One region of the Micromonospora sp. NPDC050397 genome, then DNA from elsewhere that is predicted to be linked to it. Evidence: riboswitches for the same ligand, from Rfam matches in the RefSeq annotation. Region 1 holds a riboswitch; each other region holds the start of a gene.
What was found. Region 1 has a riboswitch for cyclic di-AMP ahead of ACI2K4_RS16040 (hypothetical protein). Riboswitches for the same ligand answer to the same signal wherever they lie in the genome.
Positions count from the first base shown of each region.

Region 2: another riboswitch for cyclic di-AMP. It lies ahead of ACI2K4_RS23070 (coiled-coil domain-containing protein); the one in region 1 lies ahead of ACI2K4_RS16040 (hypothetical protein).
Region 3: another riboswitch for cyclic di-AMP. It lies ahead of ACI2K4_RS34745 (M23 family metallopeptidase); the one in region 1 lies ahead of ACI2K4_RS16040 (hypothetical protein).

Region 1 is NZ_JBJDPS010000004.1:54,675-61,980, forward strand. It holds gene ACI2K4_RS16025 (glycosyl hydrolase) at 1-656, opposite strand, end outside; gene ACI2K4_RS16030 (MarR family winged helix-turn-helix transcriptional regulator) at 1,142-1,645, opposite strand; gene ACI2K4_RS16035 (hypothetical protein) at 2,529-3,005, shown strand; gene ACI2K4_RS16040 (hypothetical protein) at 3,152-4,225, opposite strand; cyclic di-AMP (ydaO/yuaA leader) riboswitch at 4,242-4,372, opposite strand; gene ACI2K4_RS16045 (cation diffusion facilitator family transporter) at 4,611-5,531, opposite strand; gene ACI2K4_RS16050 (ABC transporter permease) at 5,689-7,306, opposite strand, start outside.
Region 2 is NZ_JBJDPS010000006.1:440,466-447,771, reverse strand. It holds gene ACI2K4_RS23100 (cytochrome c oxidase assembly protein) at 1-478, opposite strand, end outside; gene ACI2K4_RS23095 (copper resistance protein CopC) at 520-1,116, opposite strand; gene ACI2K4_RS23090 (cation diffusion facilitator family transporter) at 1,202-2,116, opposite strand; gene ACI2K4_RS23085 (hypothetical protein) at 2,330-3,688, opposite strand; gene ACI2K4_RS23080 (hypothetical protein) at 3,685-4,059, opposite strand; gene ACI2K4_RS23075 (copper resistance protein CopC) at 4,148-5,017, shown strand; cyclic di-AMP (ydaO/yuaA leader) riboswitch at 5,196-5,325, shown strand; gene ACI2K4_RS23070 (coiled-coil domain-containing protein) at 5,329-6,336, shown strand; gene ACI2K4_RS23065 (MarR family winged helix-turn-helix transcriptional regulator) at 6,514-7,068, shown strand; gene ACI2K4_RS23060 (hypothetical protein) at 7,090-7,306, opposite strand, start outside.
Region 3 is NZ_JBJDPS010000024.1:16,879-24,184, forward strand. It holds gene ACI2K4_RS34740 (PrsW family intramembrane metalloprotease) at 1-964, shown strand, start outside; gene ACI2K4_RS34745 (M23 family metallopeptidase) at 1,180-2,214, opposite strand; cyclic di-AMP (ydaO/yuaA leader) riboswitch at 2,226-2,378, opposite strand; gene ACI2K4_RS34750 (PP2C family protein-serine/threonine phosphatase) at 2,612-3,709, opposite strand; gene ACI2K4_RS34755 (MerR family transcriptional regulator) at 3,909-4,655, opposite strand; tRNA gene ACI2K4_RS34760 (tRNA-Met) at 4,770-4,843, opposite strand; gene ACI2K4_RS34765 (FAD-binding oxidoreductase) at 5,263-6,648, shown strand; gene ACI2K4_RS34770 (hypothetical protein) at 6,859-7,011, shown strand; gene ACI2K4_RS34775 (hypothetical protein) at 7,113-7,306, shown strand, end outside.

The sequences.
Region 1 (7,306 bases):
GTCAGGCTGAGCTGGGCGTTGCCGCCGGTGGCCTGGGCGTAGACGAAGGGCAGGCCGTGTCCGATGGTGGCCCGCAGCGTCCTGGCCCCGTCCGACCAGTACGGCGTGACGGTCCAGTCGCTCCAGCCGTCCACCTTCACGTCAGGGGAGTTCAGGCCGGTGACGCCGAGGGTGAAGTCGGCGCTGTACGTGTAGTGGTACTCGCCGACCCCGGTCGGGGAGCCGGAGATGCCGGCGGTGGTGGTGTAGGAGACGCCGAGCCCGCCGGCAACCGGGTCGTAGGAGGCCGGGTGCGCGTGCAGCGGCTCGGAGTAGGCACAGTCGAGGCGCTTGAACAGCAGCGAGGACCACCAGTCGTTGGTCGGCACCGCGCCGGCCGGGGCGTTGGCGGTGACGTACCGGCGGGGGTTGGTGGAGAGGTCGGCGCAGCCGGAGGGCGGAGCGGCCCCGGCGGGCCGGGTGGTGGCGTAGCTGCCGGCGCCGAGCGGGTCGGCGCCCGCACCGCCGGCTACGGCGAAGGTGAGCCCGCCGGCCACGAGCGCGACGGTCGCGGCGCTCGCCAGCACGCGGCGGCGGAAGGTCGGGTGGGCCGGTCGCGGCCGGGTGTCCGGTGGGCCGCCGTCGTCGGGTACGACGTGGCGGAGGGACAGGTTCATGGTGCCTCCGGTCGGGGACGGGTCGGTGCGCCGAACGTTTCGCGCACATTAAGGGGGCGTTGCGTCAGAGCATCAGAGATGGTGGCTGCTGTCAATGTCTCGCCGCGTTCTTTGCGGCGGTGCCGGTTCGGTGAGGGATCTCTGTTGACACTGCGCCGTACGGGGGGCTAACTTTGAGAGAGCGCTCTCACGACTCCGGTAGGCGAGGTGGGGAGCCTCGCCTACCGGGTTACCGAGAGCTAGCGAAAGAGCGCTCTCTGCGACGTGCCACACGGATCATTCGTTCTCCGGTGGTCCGGGGAGCGCCATTCGATCTGCTCTTACGTCATTCGTGGCGCCTATTCTCGGACGGCAAAAAACTGCCCGGGAAAAGCGTACGGAAAACCGTTATCCGATCGCCCGTCGCCCGTCGCCCGTCCCGTCTGTTGCCTGGCGACCCGGGTACGCGTTGGGAGGAGCGTGGCGGTTAGCTGTGTCGGGGGCGACTACCCGTCCGAGTTCTGGCTGCGGTGCTGCCGTGCCCGGCGTACGGGTTGAGGGTGTCCGACCGGGCTGGCCAGGTGTCCGGTGACCAGGTGGCCCAGAGTGCGCAGGAAGGGCTGGCGCTCGTCGGCCGGCAGTGCGCCCAGCGCCTCCTCGTGCACCCGGTCGACGATGCGTTGGCTCTGCTCGGCCATCCTGGCCCCCTCCGGCGTGACCGAGACGATCCGGACCCGCCGGTCGGTGGCGGAGGGCCGGCGTTCGGCGAGACCGGCCTTCTCCAGCGCGTCGACCGTCACCACCATCGTCGTCTTGTCCATGTCGCCGATCTCGGCGAGTTGGATCTGGGTCCGCTCCTCGACCAGGGCGTGCACCAGCACGCAGTGCATCCGCGGGGTGAGTCCGATCTCGGCCAGCGCCGCCGCCATCTGGCTCCGCAGCACGTGACTGGCGTGGTCCAGCAGGAAGGAGAGGTCCGGCTCGGTCCGCACGGGTGTCATGGCGGTCATGCCGCCCAGCATAGCCAGAACGATCCGAGACAGATCTTCTGGTAACCCGCCTATTGGTGCTGGTCAGGCGGCTGGAGCTCGGGCTCGGGTTCCGGTCCCGGTTTCGGTTCCGCCCGATCCTCACCACGCTGGTAGCCAAGGGGTGTCCGGTGAGGTGAGAGCAACTTCGCGGTGAGTTTCTGTTACCCATGAGCCTTCGTGCGGTCTCCTGATCAGGAGGGGCCGCCGGCCCACTCCGCAGCAGCGTTGGCCGGGACGAGCGGAGGAACCATCATGCCGGGCACGGGACTCGTCGAGCCGAATGTCTGACCTGCGGACGACCGGTCGCCACGCCGGCGGTCCGTACCCCACCGACTTCGCCGACCCAGCCAGCGTCGACGGTGCGTCCTACGCCGACCCAGCCGACTTCGCCGACCCGGCCAGCGTCGACGGTGCGTCGGCCGAGGGCAACCGCCGGGAAACCCGAGCGGGCCGCGCCGCCCGCTCGATCACGCCGGTCACCACCGACCACTACTGGCCATCCGCCGGGGCCGGACACGCCCCACACCCGTCCCCACCCATCTCCGCACCGCCCTCAGCTTCGGCCGCTTCCGCCCCGCCCTCGGCCCGTCCCGCCCCGCCCTCGACCCTTTCCGCCCCGGCTGCGGTCACTTCCGCCCCAGGGCCGGCCGCTCTCGCTCTGGCTCCGGCCACTTCCGCCCGGCCTTCGGCCCTTCCCACCCCGGGTCCGCCTGTGCCCGTGCCCGTTCACGTCACCACCGCGCCGACCTCGTCGCCGCGCGCGGCCGAGGTGGCCGTTCCGGGTGTCGGCCCCGGGGTGGGCTGGCGTGGCGGTCATCGTCGCCCGGCAGGACGGAACGCGGTCGCCGGTTCGATCATGGCGATGACGGTCGTATGGCTGGTCGTGGTCCTCGCCGCGCCGAGCCTCACGCTCTCGCCGGGCTGGCGGACGGCCGCGCTCTTCTGCCACCTGACCTGCCTCGTTGTGGGCTTCGGTGCGGTGCTGACGGTGGACTGGTTCAGTCTCCGCTGGCTGCTGCGCCGGGAGCGGATCGGCACCGTACTCACCACGGCCCGGGGCTCGCACCTGCTGATCTGGCTGGGCCTGGTGGGCCTGCTGGTCAGTGGTGCGGCGCTCGGTCCGGACACGTCGTCCGGACTGGTACGCCTCAAACTCTTCGCCGTACTCGTGGTCGGGATCAACGGGATCTTCCTTGGCCGGGTCAGCGACCGGCTCGCCGCCGCCGGTGACGGCCCGCTGCCCTGGTCCACCCTGCTTCCCGCCGCCGCGGCGGCCACCATCTCCCAACTCGGCTGGTGGGCCGCCACCCTGATCGGCTTCTGGAACGCCCAGCCCTGACCCCCTCCCTCCCCCACCCCGCTCGTTGATCTAGGGCAAATCCACCTGGTTCGAAGATCGTCCAGCGACGATTTGCCCTAGATCGACGAGGCGGGGGCGGGGGCGGGGCGGGCGGGGGAGGGGGGGACAGGGGGCAGGGACAGGGGTTAGTTCATGGAGAGGTGGACGTGGTTGGTGTGGTCGCTGGAGGGGTCGCCGCCGCCGTTGTACGCCTTCCAGCCGGTTCCGGGTAGCCAGATCTGCTTGAACCAGATCACGTACAGCACGCCGAGGCGGCTGGCGTTGTTCACGAAGTACGCCGCCAGGTTGTTGCCGTACGTCTTGTCGCCGCCGGTGGCGACCCCACCGAACCCGCCCGTCTGCGCCGCGAAGTCACAGGCCTTGCCCTTCGGGTGCTCGCCCGATCCGCCGCTGCGGAAGCAGGAGACAAAGCGGGTGAAGCCGGCCGCCTTGGCCTGGTTCATCGCGTTGAGGGTGCGTGGGGTGATGCAGCCGGTGGTGGTCGGGTCGTCGACGCTGCACGACTCGGCCGGCCAGGAGCCGTCGGAGTTGCGCGGGGCCGGTTTGGCCGAGGACGACTTGGTGGTGGCCGTGACGCCGGGGCTGGCGCCGCCACTGCCGGCCTGGGCCAGCGCCCGTTCGGCCTGCTGCTTGCGCTGGCCCATGACGGTGAGCTGCTTGCGCTGCTCCCGGATCTCGCCCTCGATCGCCGTCTTGGCCCGCTTCTCCTGGTCGCGTGCCTCGATCAGGTTCCGGAGCTGGCGGTCCTCGTTGGCGGCCACGGTGCCGAGCGAGGTGGCCCGGTCCAGGAAGCCGTCCGGCGAGTCGCTGTTGAGCAGGGCGGTCAGCGGCCCGAGCCGGCCGGTGCGGTACGCCATGCCGGCGAGTTCGCCGACGGTCTGGGTCCGGGCGGCCACGTCGGCCTCCAGGGTGACCAGGTGGGCGGCGAGCTGTTGCTGCCGCTTGGTGGAGTTGTCCAGCTTCGCCTGGGCGTCGAGGTAACCCTTGGCGGCGGCCTCGAGCTGTTCCCGGAGGCTGGCGCTGCCACCCTCGTCGTCGGTGCCGCCGGGGGCGGCGGCGAGCGTTCCGGGCAGGGCGGAGACCGGGCCGGCGGCGGCCAGCGCGCTGGTGGGGGTGAGGGGGGAGGCCAGCACGGCGAGGGTGACCGCGAGCGCGGTCAGGGTCGCGAACCGTGCGGCACGGGGTCGTACGGGCGCCATGAATGGCATTCGGTACACGTCCTTCCGTCAGCCGCCGACCGGGTTAGCTGACGGGTTCGGGACGGAAGATCCCTACCGCTGACGCGGATGCACCCCAAAAACGCGATGGTTCCCCGGCTCGCACGTGCGATTAGGCGACGGTCACCGCAGGCGCCGGAGGGCGCCGCCCGGCGGAGACCGGAGCCGAGCCTACCGGTCGGGTCCAGTACGGACAGTGTTGGCTGGTTTTACCCTGAACACGAGTCGAAATGATATGTCGGATATAAGCAGAAAATTTCACCCGGTCGAGGGACAAAATTTAAGGACCAGGTAAGCGAAGAGTGGTCGCCTTGTCGGTCGAAGTAAGGAGTCGATGGCTTTGCGCGGCGTACGGATGGGGTGTGGGCTACCAGTCGGCGGGTCCGCAGGGTTCGGTCGCGGTGCCGGGCTCGACCTGGAGGGTGGCGTGCGCGATGTCGAAGTCGTCGTGCAGCGCCTCCCGCGCGGCGGCCAGCACCGCGCCGACCTCCGCGCCCGACGCGAGCGTGAGGTGGGCCGAGGCCACCTCCATGCCCGAGGTGAGGGTCCAGACGTGCAGGTCGTGCACGTTGGCGACGCCGGGTACGGCGCAGAGCCGGGCGGCCACCGTCGGCACGTCCAGGTGTTCCGGCGCGGCCTGCACCAGGATCCGGACCGCCGCCCGGGCCAGTCGCCAGGTCCGGGGCAGGATGAACAGCCCGATCGCCACCGCGACCACCGGGTCGGCCCACCACCAGCCGGTATTCGCGATCACCAGGGCGGCGACGATCACCCCGGCCGAGCCGAAGAGGTCGCCGAGCGCCTCCAGGTAGGCCCCGCGCAGGTTGATGTTCTCCCGCGCGCCGGGGCGCAGCAGCGCGAACGCGACCAGGTTGGCCAGCAGACCGAGGATCGCAACCACCAGCATCGGTCCGGCCAGCACGGTCGGCGGGTGTTCCGCGCCGAACCGGAGCGCCGACTCGACCAGGACGTAGAGCGCGACCCCGAAGAGCAGCACCGCGTTGCCCAGGGCGGCGAGCACCTCGAGCCGGTAGAGGCCGAAGGTTCGCTGCGGGTCGTCCGTCGCGCGCCGGGTCGCGGTGATCGCGGCGAGCGCCATCCCGATCCCGAGCACGTCGGTGAACATGTGCCCGGCGTCGGAGAGCAGGGCGAGCGAGTCGGTGGCCAGGGCGGCGACCGCCTCGACCACGGTGAAGACCACGAGCAGCCCGAGGGCGGACCAGAGCCGTCCCCGGTGCCGCTCGCCCGCGCGCACCGTCCGCGCGCCGTGGTCATGACCCGCGCCCACGCACACACCCTCCGCCGCCGGTACCCGTACGGCCCAACATATGCTCACATCGCAATGTGTGCAATCTTCGGACTCTTCGAGGAGCGGGTCGGTCACCGGGCGTCCGGCGGGGCACGGTCACGGTCGTCGGCCCGCACCTGGTCGTGCCGGCCCCGGATCAGCCCTCGGCCGCCATCGCCGCCACGATCGGCGCCCGGCTGGCCCGCCGGGCCGGCAGCACCCCTGCCAGCAGCGCCGCGCCGCCGGCCAGGCTCGCGCAGAGCGCGAGCTGCCCCACCGGTACGACCGGCAGCCCGTGCCCGTAACTGTCGATCAGTCCGAGCGCGGCGGTCCAGCCGACGCCCACCCCGAGGGCGATTCCGGCCAGCGCGCCGACCAGCGCGATCAGCCCCGCCTCGGCGAGCAGCATCCGGCCGAGCTGCCGCCGGGACAGCCCCAGCGCGCGCAGCGTGGCCGACTCGCGGGTCCGCTCGAAGACCGACAGCGAGAGCGTGTTGCCGATCCCGAAGACCGCGATCAGCAACGACATGCCGAGCAGCGCGGCGAAGATGCCGAGCAACTCGTCCAGGGTGGCGCCCAGTTCGTCGGCCTGGTCGGCGACGCTGCTCACCCGTACCACCGGGTAGTCGCGCAGCACCCCGTCGAGCGCCCGCCGGCCGTCCGACGTGGCGAAGCCGGGGGCGAGGTCGACCAGCAACTCGTTCGCCGCCCCGGGACCGTACGCGGAGCCGAACCGGTCCCAGTGCACCAGGGCCGCGCCGCCGGTCGGCGCGTCGTCGTAGAGCGCGACCACGGTCAGCGCCCCGGTCGGGTCCGGCGCCCCGGTCGGATCCGTGACGCCGGGCAACCCGAGCGCGAACCGGTCGCCCAGCCCGAGGCCCCGGGCCTGGGCCACCCGGCGGTTCACCGCCACCGTGTCCGGCCCGAGCCGGGCCAGGTCGCCCTCGGTCACCTCCGGCCGGACCGGGCCGCGTAACTGCTCCGGCGGCACCGACCAGATCCGTACCTGCCGGTCGACCGGTGCCGGCGCGAGCCGTACCTCGGCCACCGTCGCGAACGCCGGATCGGCCCGGAGTACGTCGGCCAGCTCCGCCGGCAGCTCGCCCCGGGTCGCCCCGGGTGTGCCGTCGATCCGGTTGCGGTCCAGCACGAAGTCGACCGGGAAGTTCTCGGTCAGCTCACGGCCGGTCTGGTCCCGGGCGGTCGCCAGCAGCACCGCGAACATCGACATCAGCGCCACCCCGACGGTGAGCGCCATGGTGGTCGCGGCGGCCCGGCGCGGGTTGCGCCGCGCGTTCAGCACCGCCAGCCCGGCCACCGGGCCGAACAACCGGGCCGGCAGCCAGCCGAGTACGCCCACCGCGCGCGGGACCAGCAGCGGCGCCGCCACCACCGCGCCGAGCCAGACCACCATGCCACCGCCGAGCACCAGCGGCAGCCCGGGAAAGGCCAGCGGCACCCCGACGCCGATCGCCAGCACCCCCGCCCCGACCAGCCCGGAGGCGACCAGCAGCCGGACCCGGCGCCGCCGACCGGTGGCGTCGTGCAGCTCCGCGGTGGCGCTGCCGCGCAGTGCGGCCAGCGGCGGCACCCGGCCCGCGCCCAACGCCGGTACGAGCGCGGCCAGCACCGCCACCAGCGTGCCGAAGCCGATCGCCACCGCCACCGTCGGCCAGCGCACCACCGGGGCGTGCAACGGGATGTCGGTGGCGACCAGCTCCCGCCCCCAGATCAGCCCGTAGCCGATCAGCAGGCTCGCCGCCAGCCCGCCGAGC
Region 2 (7,306 bases), on a different contig from region 1:
AGTTGACCACCGAGGTCAGTGACACCGCCTCCGCGATCGGCAGTCCGAGCACGTCGGCGAGGGTGAGACAGAGGGCGGCGACGCTGGCCAGGCACCAGCCGAGGGCGGACCAGGCCGCCGCCCGGATTCGGCGGTAGCCGGTCGCGGAGAGTCCGCCGCCGCTGGCGCGAGGCGCGAAGAACACCGCCGCCAGCAGCAGGCCGACGGTGACCACAGCGCCGACCTGCATGCCGAGTCGGGCGGCCGGCAGCGCCCACGGGGTGATCGGGCCGGCGTCCACCAGACCGGGCAGCACTTCGCGACGGGTGGCGCCGCCGTACCAGAGGGTCACGGCCAGCACCCCGACGGCGACCAGCAGGCCGGCGGCGGCACGGACGCGACCGCCGGTCGCGGTGCCGGGCGACGCGGGCCGACCGGTCGCGGCCACCGGCTGGCCGGGGGCGAGCCCGCGCGGCTGGCCCGTCTCGGGTCCGGTCACGCTCGGCCGGCCCGACGCTGCCGGGTCAGTTCCGCCGCTGGTCACGGGCCGCCGGTCCCGCGCCGCCGGACCATCAGCAGCCCGGTGCCGAGCGCCAGTACGACCACGCCTCCGAGCAGCAGGAACGGCAGCGTGCTCCGGTCGTCCCCGTCGCCGGCGAGCAGTTCCTCGTCGGTGACGGCGGCGGGAGTGGTCGGCGGGACGTCCGATGTCGGCGCCGCCGTCGGCGAGGGTGGTGCCGCAGGAGTGGCCGGCGCGGTGGTGGGCGGCGCGGTGACGGTGAAGGTGTGCGAGCCGCGTACCGGGTGCCCGTCGACCGAGACCACCCGGTACGCCACCGTGTAGGCGCCCGCGTCGAGTGCCGGACGCAGCCGCTGTACCGCGCGTACGCCGTCGACCTGGGGCTTGCCGTCGACGACCGCCTTGCCGGCGGCGTCGGTGACGGCGACCGTGGTGAAGCGGGGATCGAGCCGTTCGGCGAAGTCGAGCGTCACCTCGGCCGGCGCGCTGGCCAGCTTGGCTCCCTTGGCCGGGTTGCTGGCCCGCAGTTCGTTGTGGGCCTGGGCGGGTGCGGGCGCGACCATCAGCGCGAGCGCACCCGTGACGGCGAAGACGGCGACCCGGCGGAACACTCGCATCCTGCTCAGCTCCCAACGGCGGTGACGGACGACCCCACAGGTAGTCGTGCCGGAGGGCGGGATGGTTCCCGGCGGGACCGGGAAATCACCAGTGACTGTCCTGACAGGACCGGGCCGAGGCGAGCGGTTCGACCTGGAGGGTGGCGTGGTCGATGCCGAAGTCCTCGTGCAACCGCTCACGCGCGGCGGCGAGCACCAGTCCCACGTCCGCTCCGCCGTCCAGGCTCAGGTGGGCCGATGCCACGTCCATGCCCGAGGTGAGGGTCCAGACGTGCAGGTCGTGTACGTCACTGACCCCGGCGACGCCGGAGAGGCTGGCCCGCACCAGGGACACGTCGACGTGTGGCGGGGCGGCCTGCACCAGCACCCGGGTCGCGGCGCGGGCGAGTTGCCAGGTACGCGGCAGGATGAACAGGCCGACCGCGACCGCGACGACCAGGTCGGCGTAGCCCCAGCCGGTCAGCGCGATCACGGTCGCCGCGACGATCACGCCGACCGAGCCGACCAGGTCGCCGAGCACCTCCAGGTAGGCGCCGCGCACGTTGAGGCTTTCCTGGGCGCCCGAGCGCAACAGCAGGAACGCCACGATGTTCGCGACCAGCCCACCGACCGCCACGACCAGCATCGGACCGGCGGCCACCTCGGGCGGGGCACCGAACCGGCGGACCGCCTCGACCAGCACGAAGACCGCCACCCCGAAGAGCAGCACCGCGTTGGCGAGCGCGGCCAGCACGTCGAGCCGGTAGAGGCCGAAGGTCCGTTGGGTGTCGTTCGCCGCCCGGCTGGCGGCGGTGATGGCGGCCAGCGCCATCCCGATGCCGAGCACGTCGGTGAACATGTGACCGGCGTCGGAGAGCAGGGCCAGCGATCCGGTCAGCCAGGCGGCGACCGCCTCGACCACCATGAACACGGCCAGCACCGCGAAGGCCGCCCAGAGCGGTCGGCGGTGCCGTTCCCCCGCGCGCGCCGCGTGCCCGCCGTGGTCGTGACCCGCACCCATGGTCGCTCCCCTCGTTGTCACCACTCTCCGGTCAAAGTATGCGTACATCGCTATGTGTGCAAGTTAAAAGTGAAACCCGTGCCCGACAGGGCGCGAGCGGGTCCGGGAGGCGGCCGGAGCACCGGCGCCGAGGCGAAGGAACGCCAGCCGGCGGGGATGCTGGCCGGCGAAGAGGTTAGCCGGCGAAGAGGCTGGCCAACGAAGAGGAAGGGGCTAGCCGGCGAAGAGGAGGAACAGGCCGGCGACCGTGTAGCCGACCATCAGCACCAGCAGCGGGACCTGGGCGGAGACCGCCGCCCGGCCGGGGAAGAGCACCAGTGCCCGGTCGTGACTGAGCACGGTGCCGATCAGGTGCCCGAGCACGATCAGCGTCACCTGCAACATGGCCACACCGGTCGGGGTGACCAGTGCGGCGCTGATCGACCAGTTCGCGGTGCCCAACCAGTTCGACGTGCCGGTGACCAGGGGATCGGAGAGCAGCGCCAGGGTCCGCTGTCCCTCCAGGACCAGCAGCGAGTAGTAGTGCGCGACGACGTAACCGACCGCGATCGGCACGATGCAGTGGGCGATCTCGGCCGCGACCTCGCCCGGCCGCACGCCCGCTGCCGACCGCGCCGCGAGCAGGCAGGTGAGGCCGTACGCGCCCAGCACGACGCCGATCAGCGCGAGCATCCCGGCGGTGTTGGTGAGCACCGGCGGTAGTTCGCTGTTCTGCACGAACCGGAACCAGGCGGGCGCGTTGGAAAGGCTGTCGAAGAGGGTGGAGCCGAGCAGGACGACCACCACCGCGGTGAGCCCGGGAGCGGGGGCCAGCCCGCTCATCCCCTCCAGCGGGTTGCGCCAGACGAGCGTACCGTCGTCTCTCCGGCCGACCACCGCGAGCCGCCCGACCAGGTCGCTGTAGACCTCGAAGGCGTCACCCCGGTCGAACAGGTCGACCCCGAACAGCAGCGCCCCGACCAGCATGACAACCGCGTACGCGACCAGCCAGGCGCGGATGACCGGCACGGTGGCACGGTCGGGGGCGACCAGTTCGAGCCAGACGAAGGCGAGCAGGCCGAGCGCGGCCGGCCAGTAGCCCAGTCGCGGCGGCAGCGGCAGCAGCCCTCGGTGCGGGTCGCGACGGAACGCCGCCGCCACCAGCAAACAGCACGTACGCAACGGGTTCAGCGTCCGCCAGACCGGTCCGAAGAGCAGCGAGGCGGGCACCAGACCGACCCAGAACAGGACGTAGAAGGCACCGGCGGTGGGATTGCGGTCGACGTCGGGGCCGAGGAAGAGCCCGATGCCGAAGTAGCCGGCGAGCACCAGTCCCAGCGCACGCAGGGCCCACCGCCAGCCCGTCGAGCCGATCAGGGCGGCCACCCGCGCGGGCAACGGTCGACCCGCCTCCGGGTCACCCAACCGGGCGTCCCGCCAGAACGCCCCGAGCACGACAAACGAGATGACCAGGGCCAACGCGGCACCGGTCACCGCGAACCCGAACGGGATGGGCAGGTCCTGGCGACCGCCCACCCCGTGGGCGAGCAGTTCCGGGAAGACGTACGCGGAACCAGGGGCAGGGTCGCTCATCGCACCAGGAGTTGGAACAGCAGGAGCCCCGACTGGTGCGTCTCGACCTCGAACAGACCGTCCAGTTCGGCCTCGAACTCCACCGTGGCCGGCTGTCCGGCGATCAGGTCGGCGCCGACCTCGTACCCGTGCACGTGGACCCGGTCCGCGACGTCGCTGGTGACGGTGATCCTGACCTGCTGGTTCTTCTTCGCGTCGATCCGACCGGGCTGCGGCTCGGCCCGACCGCCGGTGATGGTGATGGCCACCTCGACCGGCGCGGACGGGTCGGTCGGCTGCTCCGTCGAACCGCAACCGGTGCCCGCCACGGCGAGCAGGATCGCGCTGCTCAGCACGGCCAGAGCGCGACGGCGGCCGGTAACGGGCTTCATCGACATCTCCCCAGTCAGGCCGGTCCGCGACGTTGGGAAGCGACTGTAGCGTCTTGCCGGGCACAGCGGAAGCCACCATGATGGGCCGATGCGATCGCCCCGGCTGGTCAACGTACGCGCGGCATGCCGCCTGCTCGCCGTCCTCCTCGGAGCGACAGTCGCGCTCGTCGTGGCCGGTGCACCCGCCTCCGCCCACGGGCAACTGGCGGTCTCCGACCCGGTGGCCGGTGCCACGTTGTCGCAGCCGAAGCAGGCGTTGGAGCTCTACTTCACCGAGGCACCGGCGGCGAACGCGTACTTCACCGTGACCGCACCGAGCGGTGTCCGGGTCGACGGCGGCTGGCAACCCGGCCCGGAGAAGCGACTCGACCGCCCGGTGACCGAACTCAACCTGGTCAACGGCAAGTGGGAGCCGAAGCTCTACCACACCGGCTACTCCGCGTTCGTGCAGGTCACGCACTGGCCGGAGAAGGGCGAGTACACCGCCAGCTACCTCTCGGTCGCCTCCGACCGGGAACCCGTACGCGGTACGGTGAAGTTCAGGTACTCCGGCACACCCACCGCCGCGCCGCAGGGCTGGACCGCGCCGACCAATGCCGCCGACCCGGCGTTGGTGGCCGCGGCCGAGAACCCGGAGCCGCCCCGGTCGGCCGCCCCGGGCGACACCGGCCAGGCCGCCGCACCAACCCCGGCCGGTACGACCGACGCCGGTGACGGCACCGGCGACAGTGGAGCGCTCACCTGGCTGCTGCCGGTGCTGCTGCTGGCGGCGGTGGTCCTGATGGTGGTGCTGGTACTGCGGCCGAAGAGACGGGCGCGGATCAACACCGGCCCGGCGAACCGGCGCCGGCCGGCGACCTCGGCGGCGGCCCGTCGTGCGGCGGCGGCCCGGAAGGCGGCGGGCGGCTCCTCCGGTCGGAACGCCCAACCGGCCCGCAGGCGTGGCGGCAACCGCTGAGTCGACAATGTCGAACATCGTCATTACGCCCGGTACCGATCACTTAATGAAAAGCAAAGACGATGACCGAAAGTCGTTGTCCCATAACGCTTTTCGTACCGCTTGGGGCATGCACATCGGCACATCTCGCAAGGTAAGATTCTTCGCGGTCAACGCCAATCGGCGCCAACCGGTGCCGGCGGGACCGTCGCCTAATCGTTTCGGCGAACCGGGGAACCGAGTACCCGGGGTGAATCCGCGAAAGCGGTAGGGATCACTTCCATCCCGAACCCGTCAGCTAACCCGGTCGGCGACCAACGGAAGGATCCTGCATGACGGCACCCCTCCGCCGATGGTTCACCCCTGCCCTGGCTCTGTTCGCCAGCGCGGTCATGGTGGCCCCGTTCTCCGTTCCGGCCCAGGCCGCACCGACCCCGGCCGCGCCGACGGAGTCCGACACCCCGCTGCTCAGCGAGGTGTTGGACCAGACCGGTCGGCGTTTCCTCGACGCCAAGGCCGCGCTGGAGGCTTCCAAGAAGCGCCAGGGCATCCTCGCCGCCGAGCTGAAGAAGGCCGAGGAGCAGATCGAGGCGCTGACCCCTCAGGTCGCCGAGATCGCCGCCCGCGCCTACCGGACCGGCAAGCTCGGCCCGGTGTCGGCGCTGCTCAACAGCGCGTCGCCGGACTCGTTCCTGGACCGGGCCGCCGCGTTGGAGGAGATGAACGCGGTCAACGACCACAAGATGCACGAGCTCAACGCCGCCCGCGAGCTGGCCGACCGCGCCAAGGCCCTGGCCGACGCCGAGGTCAAGGAGCAGGAGAAGCAGCAGACGGTCATCGCCCGGCAGAAGTCCGACGCCGAGAAGGCACTCGCCCTGGTCGGTGGCAAGCGACTGACCAACGGGTTCGTCAACGCCAGCTCACCGGTGGCCAAGGCCGCACCACGTACGGCCAGCGGCGGTTGGCCGGCCGAGTCGTGCAGCAAGGACGACCCGACCACCAGCGGCTGCATCACCCCGCGCACGCTGCACGCGTACAACGAGGTGAAGAAGGCGGGGTTCAATCTCTTTGTCGGCTGCCACCGCAACGGTGGTCCGTTCGAGCACCCGAAGGGCCGCGCCTGCGACTGGTCACTGCTGAAGAGCGGATTCGCCCCCGCCGCCACGAACGCCCAGCGCCTGTACGGCAACAACCTGACCGCGTTCCTGGTGCGTAACGCCGACCGGCTCGGCATCCTCTACGTGATCTGGTACAAGCAGATCTGGTTCCCAGCCACGGGCTGGCAGTCGTACAGCGGTGAGAGCGACCACACCGACCACGTACACATGTCCATGCTCTGACGGCGGCACGACCGACCTCCTCGGGCCTCCGCCCGGCCACCGTGCCGGCGGGGGCCCGATCCGTTACGCCGTCCCGCCCGCCAATCGGAACATCCGTGACGATCAGACCGATCGCCCCACTCCACGGGGTCCCTTTGGCGAGGATGACGCGTCATCCTCGCCGGTATCATGGTCGGCGTGACGGGGACCGGGGAGAAGTGGCTCAGCGAGCGGGAACAGCGCGTCTGGCGTTCCTTCATCGCGATGCAGATGGAGTTGGAGAGCAGGCTGAGCCGCCAACTGCTGGCCGAGACCGGCCTCTCGGCCAGCGACTACGGCGTGCTGGTGCACCTCAGTGAGGCGCCCCAGGGGCGACTTCGGATCTTCCAGCTCCGGACCCATCTCCAGTGGGAGAAGACCCGGCTGACCCACCACCTGGGGCGGATGGCCCGGCGGGGCCTGGTCGAACGGGAGCCCTGTGAGACCGACACCCGGGGCGCGTTCATCCAGATCACCGATGCCGGTCTGGCGGCCATCCGGGCGGCGGCCCCGAGGCACGTCGCGCACGTCCGCCACTTGGTGATCGACCGACTGAGCCCGGAGCAGCTCGACCTGCTCGGCGAGATCTCGGACCTGATCCGGTCGGGCTTCGACGCCTGCGACACCGAGGCCGAGGGGTGCGACCCGGAGCAGTCGCCCTGCCCGCCCGGGGTCGGGCCGGACGACGCCGACCCCGGGCACCGGGACCACTGACCGCATCGACGGTCGCGTCGGTCAGGCGCGGTCGAGCACCCAGGTCAGCCCACCGGCGTCCTTCGGCGTCAGGGTCAGTGTGTTGCCACCGCACTGGTAGCGGCCCTCACCGAGCAACGGCTGGATGTCCACCACGTCGGCGCTGCGGTTCGCGCCGTCGCCGACGTACTCGGAGATCCGGACGTTGTCGAAGAGCTTGGCCGGGGTCGGCTGGGTCAGCTCGACGGTCACCCTGGTG
Region 3 (7,306 bases), on a different contig from region 1:
CGTTCTACTGATCTTCCTCTTCCGCAGACGGCAGTTCGGCGGTGTCGTCGACGGCATCGTGGTCGCCGGATTCACCGCGACCGGCTTCGCCTTCACCGAGAACATCCTCTACCTGGGGCAGGCTTTCGGCGAGGACCAGGAGTTGGGGACCACGGGCCTCGCGTCCCTGACGGCCGGGACGTTCTTCGTTCGCGTGGTCATGTCCCCCTTCGCGCATCCCCTGTTCACGGTGCTCTCCGGCATCGGCTTCGGGATCGCCGCACTGGGCGGTGCGCGCCACCGGGTGCGCCGGGTCGTGCTGCCGCTGCTGGGACTCGCCCTCGCCATGGGCATGCACGCCCTGTGGAACGGCTCGTCGTCCTTCGGCCCGTACGGCTTCTACGCGGTGTACGGGGCGTTCATGGTGCCGTGCTTCGGCCTGGTGACCTGGCTGGCCGTCTGGTCACGGCAGCGGGAGCTCCGGACGCTCTCCACGGAGCTGCCGGTGTACGCGGCGGCAGGCTGGCTCACCCCCGCCGAGCCGTTCGCCCTGGCTTCGATGCGGGCGCGGGGCGTGGCCCGCGACATGGCCAGGCACTGGCACAGCGGGGGCCCGGACCGCGCACGGGGCAGGGCCGCCGCACGGGCGGTCGCGGAGTACGAGTCGTTCGCGACGTCCCTGGCCATGCTGCGCCGGCGGGCCCGCCACGACGGCGCGGACGCCGACTTCGCCCTCCGGGAGCAGGAGTTGCTGCACCACCTCTGGCAGCGCCGGGAGGTCGCGGGTCCCGCCCTGACGTTCGCGGCACGCACCACGGGCCGGATGCGCGCTCACGGGCCGCAACCGCAGTTCCCACGCCGGCAGACCTACGGCGGGCCCGCTCCGCAGCGGATCCCCGCACCGCACCGCCACTACGGCGGCTACAACCCCTACCTGGAGGACGGCAGCCGATCCGCTCCGCCCACACAGGCACCGCCGTCCTGAGCTCTCCCCTCCCGCCGGGGCCGGGCCTCGGACGGGAACCGTCGGGGCCCGGACCACAGGCCGATACGGCGGTCGGCTCGGCCCGCTGCTCCCCGGTCGGTCCGAGGTCCGCCACCGGCGCGGGCAGCCGTCCGGACAGGCCGGCGGCCCTGACGTCGGGGGGTTGTGCGCCAGGGCCGCCGGGGTTTCGGTGCGCCGTGTGCCGGCGCGGGCGCTCAGACCGAGAGGCCCTTGCCGCGCAGCCAGCCCATCGGGTCGATGCCCGAGCCGTCCGCGGTGTGGATCTCCAGGTGCAGGTGCGGGCCGGTCACGTTGCCGGTGGCGCCGACGCGGCCGATGGTGTCACCGGTGCTGACCTTCTGGCCGGCGGTGACGTCCATCGAGGACTGGTGGCAGTACCAGACCTCGGTGCCGTCGTCGAGCTCCAGCACCGTGCGGTATCCGTACGAACCGGACCAGCCGGCCGACTTGACGGTACCGCTGTGCACGGCCTTGACCGGAGTGCCGGTCGGAGCGGCGAAGTCCAGCCCGGTGTGGTGGCCGGAGGACCACATCGAGCCGGACTGGCCGAAGGTCGAGGTGATGGTGTACGACGAGGTCGGAATGGCGTAGCTGGCGGCGAGCTTGGCGAGGCGCTCGGCCTCGGCCTTCTTCTCCGCCGCCTCTTCGGCCGCCTTCTTCTTCGCGGCGGCCTTCGCCTCGGCGGCGCTCTGCTGCTTCGCCGCCTGGGCCGCGGCCTCCTCGGCCGCCGCCTTCTCCTCCGCGGCCCTGACCTCGGCCTCGGCCCCGGCCTGCTGCTGCTCGGCCTGCTGGAGGATGCGGGCGCGCAGCGCCTCGCCGGCGTCCGTGGTGCCCGACTCGGCCTCGGCGGCCGTGATGCCGGCGGTGGTGAGCGGGGAGGCCCCGGTGACCGCGTCCTTGGCCTGGTCGGCGGACATGAACGCGCCCACGCCGGGCAGGGACTTGGCATCGGGAAGGTTGTCCGCGATGGAATCGGGAAGAGAGATGGAGACCGGCGGCTTGCTCTGCGCGGAGGCCATGCCGCCCGCACCGACGGCCGCGATGACACCGACGCCGAGGACCGTGGAGCTGCGGGCGAAGCCACGCTGCTTGGCTACGCGATGCCTACCGCGTACGGGGCGGAGGGAGTCCTCGGTGGGGTTCCATTCCTCCCACGTCCTGCCGTCCTCACCGGGACCGCCGGTCCTGAAGGGTGCCGGAGCCTCGGGGGCAGGCTGATTTGACGCCACGTGGGCGCGCTCCTTTCCTTCCTTCTCGCCTACCGGGTTAGCTGACGGGTTCGGAGCAGGAAGGTCTCCTACGGACGCCTTCGTCCCTCACAGGACTCAGGTGTCTGATTCACCCCAAGTAAATGGTTCCCCGGTTCCCTTGCGGGATTAAGCGCTGCGCACGGTGCCGCCTCTGGCGACGACTGGGACAACCGCGCTGCGTTATCGAACGTTAATAGACACTCGGGTCCGATTCCAAGCTGTTCCCACAGATCTTTCACGACTCGGGCCTGGACTTTCAGGGACCAATCGACCCCAACCGGACGAGTTGAGCGCCCATCAGCTCCATAACATTTTCTGACGTTGCGTCAAATGTTATGCGCAGCGGCACCCTTCGACCACGGACGGTCGTGGACGGTCATTCACGATCCCGCCCCACGATCTTCACCGTCCTCCGCCGTGCGGGCTGCCCCCGCGCCGGCCGCCCCACCGCGAGGAGCGCGAGGTCGTCCGTCGACCGGCCGCCCGTGTGCAGCCGTACGTCGTCGGTGAGCGCGGAGAGCAGTTCCTCGGGTCCCGGGAAGAGCCGGCCGCGCAGCCGGGCCGCCGGGTCGTAGAAGACCCCCCTCGCGTCCCGGGCCTCCGAAAGCCCGTCGGTGAACGCCAGGAACGTCGCCCCGGACGGCAGAGCCCACTCGTCCGAACGGTCCGGCCAGGCGTCGAGGCCCATACCGAGCGGCAACGCGGGCTCGGTCGGCGTCAGCACGTCCAGCGCACCGTCCGCGTGGAGCACGATCGGCTCGGGGTGGCCGCGGTTGATCACCCTCAGCATGTCCGAACCCACCGGGATCTCGGCGAGCACGGCGGTCACGAACCCCTCCATCGAGTCGAGCCCGCCACGCCGCGAGCTCTCCCGGGCGAGCGCCCTCTCCAGCCGCTGGACCACTCCCTCCAGCGACCGCTCCTGCTCGGCGGCCTCACGGAACGCCCCGATCACGACGGCCACCGCCGCCACGGCGTCCAGCCCCTTGCCCCGTACGTCCCCGACGACCAGCCGCACCCCGAAGGGCGTGTCCGCGACGGCGAACAGGTCTCCGCCGACGAACTCGTCCGCCTGCGCCGCCTCGTACCGCGCCGCGACCAGCAGCCCGCCGATCCGGTCCTCGGGTACCGGGAGCACCGCGCGCATCGCAGTCTCCGCGATGACCCGCGCCGAGGCCAGTTGTTCGTTGCCGCGCCACACGACGCGGTTGATGACGAGGGAGAGCGCGGCGACGGTGATCAGGGTCAGCAGGTCGGTGATCGGCACGACCTTGGCGAGCACGCCGTCGGAGACCCGGATGACGAGGACCACGAGGGTCGCGGCCACCCCTGTGCGGATGGTGGCGGCCAACGAGAAGAAGGGGGCCGCGATCAGCGGGGCCGCGGCGAAGAGCGGAACGGCGGACACCGCGGTCGGGGTCGCGAGGTCGAAGACCACTCCGACGGCGATCATGAGGGTGGGCAGCAGGCGCACGAGCCTCCGGGCGCGCGCGTTCCCCTCGGCTCGACCTCGCCCTCGTACGTCCCGCTTCCCCACCTGTGCACTCCCTGCCCGCTCCGCCCACGGCTGCGGACGGTACAGCGCTCCACCCCGGCCTGACGGAGCCGCGCCGTGCGGCGACCCGTCGTCGGCCTGTGGGAGGAGCGCACCGGAGCCCCGTGTCCCCCGATGGTCAGTCGGAGAGCCGGCGCCGCGCGTACGTCGTCAGTGCATCCCGTACGAAGACGGCGGTTCCGTCCCCGTGGCGATCGTAGTTCTTCCCGAAGCGGGGATCGGCGACGTACATCTCACCGATGCCCGTCACATACGAACGAGTGACCTCGGCGGTCGCCGACAGCCACTCGCAGTGGCGGCGCGCGATGTCCTGCACCTCGTCGCCCCCCGGCTCCAGGCCGGCCGCCCTCGCCTCGCCGTAGTCCCGGGCGATGGCGTCGTGCGCGCCCTGGAAGCCCGCGCGCCCGTCCGGGCTCAGCCCGCGCCACCACCGGTCGCTGCGCTCGTACGCCTCCTGGCCCCAGCGCTCGGTCACCTCCTGCTCGTGCACCGTGTGGTCGAAGCCGTCGAACACTTCCTCGGCCATGAGCCCTTCCCCTTCCTCGGTCCTGTGGAGAGTGGTCCGCACCGACGCGATCTGCCGGCCGATGCGCTCGCGCTCCTGCTCCAGCAGGCGCAGATGGGCCCGGAGCGCCACGGAGGTGTCCCGCTGCCCCTCCAGCACGTCCTTGATCGCGGGCAGTGAGAGGCCGAGCCCCCGCAACAGGAGGATGCGCTGGAGCCTGACCAGCGCGTCCTGGTCGTAGTAGCGGTAGCCGTTGGCACCCGTGCGGCTCGGCACGAGGAGACCGAGATCTCCGTAGTGCCGGAGCGTCCGGCTGGTGGTGCCCGCTCTACGGGCGATTTCCTGGATGGACCACTCCATGCCGGAAACGCTAGATCTTTACGTAGCGTCAAGGTCAAGCCCGGCCACGGAGGTCGACTCCGGCACACGACCGAGGCCCGGATCCTTGTAAGGATCCGGGCCTCGGTCTTTCAGTAGCGGGGACAGGATTTGAACCTGCGACCTCTGGGTTATGAGCCCAGCGAGCTACCGAGCTGCTCCACCCCGCGTCGTTGTGATTGCAACTCTACGCCATCCGGGGCGGTGCTCCGACCACCTGCGGCCACCGCTCCCCCATTCCCCGCACGGCAGGAATGCCCGCCGACGGGAAGGACGCGTCAACACACCCCGAAACCTGGGCAGTCGGCCTGCGCGACGCCTCATCCGCAAAGACCGCCGGACCGCCCGATCCCGCTTCCCGCAGGACCTCCCGGCCGTCTCCTCACCGCACAGGACCTCCGAGTCGGGCCCCGACGCCGCCCTCCGCGATTGCGGGCGCCCCGGAGCGGCGGGACGCTTGGAGGACACGACATTCGGTGTTCGGTCCCGTCTGCGCGGCATTCTCAGGTGCCGGCGTCGGCCCGCAAGCAGCCTCACCCGCCGAGATGGAGCCAGGGGAGGCCGGGCGCGCGCACGCGAGGAGACGGCCATGGACGGCACCACACTCGAGACGATGAGGACCGCCCTGCGCGGCCCGGTCATCGGCCCGGACGACCCGGGGTACGAACAGGCACGCTCGGTCTACAACGCCATGATCGACAGAAGGCCATCGGCCGTGGTGCGCTGCCACGACACGGCGGACGTCATGGCCGCTGTCGACTTCGTCCGTGAGCACGGTCTGGAGTTCGCCGTGCGCGGCGGCGGCCACAGCGGCCCCGGCCTGGGTGTCGCCGACGGGGCCGTCACGATCGACCTGTCCCCGATGGACGGCGTACGCGTCGACCCGGCGACCCAGACCGCCCAGGCGGACGCCGGCGCGACCCTCGGCGAGCTCGACCACGCGACACACGCGTTCGGCCTGGCCACACCGGCGGGGATCATGTCCACGACCGGCGTCGGCGGGCTCACCCTGGGCGGCGGGCACGGCTACCTCACCCGCAAGTACGGCCTCACGGTGGACAACCTGGTCTCCGCGGACGTGGTCCTGGCCGACGGCAGTTTCGTGGCCGCGAACCCGAGCGAGAACGCCGACCTGTTCTGGGCGCTGCGCGGTGGTGGCGGGAACTTCGGCATCGTCACGTCGTTCGACTTCGAGCTGCACCCCGTGGACACGGTCGGCGTCGGGATCACCGTCTGGCCGCTGGAGCTCCTCCAGGACGTGATGCGCTGGTACCGCGACTTCCTGCCCCAGGCACCGGACGACCTGTACGGCTTCTTCGCCTCGCTGTCCGTTCCTCCCGCTCCGCCCTTCCCCGAGAAGATCCACGGGCGGAAGATGTGCGGCGTCGTCTGGTCCTCCACCGCGGATCCGGCCGCTCTGGAGCAGACGCTCGCCGTGGTGGACGAACCGGGTCCGCCCGCCTTCCACTTCACCGCGCCGATGCCCTACCCCGCTCTCCAGGCCATGTTCGACGCACTGCTCCCGGCAGGACTCCAGTGGTACTGGCGGGGCGACTTCTTCGACGGGATCACCGACGACGCGGTCGACGTGCACGCGGCCTTCGCGGCGAGCCGACCCACCGACCTGTCCACCATGCACCTGTACCCGGTCGACGGAGCCGCGGGCCGGGTGGGCCCCGACGACACGGCCTGGGCCTACCGGGACGCCGTCTGGTCCGGTGTCATCGCGGGCATCGACCCGGACCCGGCCAACGCGCCGGCACTGCGCGACTGGGCCGTAAGCTACTGGGAGGCGCTGCACCCGCACTCGATGGGCGGTGCTTACGTCAACTTTCTCGGGGCAGACGAAGGCCGGGGCCGGGTCAGGGCCACCTACGGCGGCCATCTCGGCCGGCTGGCGAAGGTCAAACACGCCTACGACCCGCACAACCTCTTCCACGCAAACCAGAACATCGAGCCCGCACCGCCGCACTGACCGTCACGCCGGGCTCGCAATTCCGGGGGAAAGCCGTGCCGGGAGGGTTACAGTCTGCTTGCACCGCATGATGGTCCGGACGCCCCCGGAGCGGCGCGACACCGGTGGCGGCTCCTCTTTCGCCGTACCGGTCGGGACCAGTCCGGCCATGCGCACCGGCGGCTCGGTCACGGGGCGCCCACCTCACACCTATACGTACAGGACACCGAGATGACCACCACGACTGCCCGCACGACCCCGCGGCAGCACGACAGTGCGATGACGACGGCGAACACCGCCACCGCCGCCCCGCTGCCCAGCCCGCAGTACGCCGGCCTGTTCATCGAGCCGGACCTGCCGCCGTTCACCGACGACTCCGAATGAGCGGACGGGCCCGGACGGACGGCCCCGGCCGTTGTCGGATCGACCGCCGCCGGGTGCCCCGCCACGAGTGACCGGCCCGGGCGCACGGTCGTTGGACGACCATGCGCATCCGTATCGGCGTGGTCGTCCTCGCAGTGGTACTGCTGATCGCCGCGTTCATCTCCAGCATCCCGTCCGAGGCAGAGGCCGAGGCGGCCTGTCGGCGGGCCCTCGACAACACGTCGACGTGGACCGAACGGCCGGACGAGTGCGCGGACGTGTCCGCGGAGTCCTACCGGACGTTCCTCATGATGTA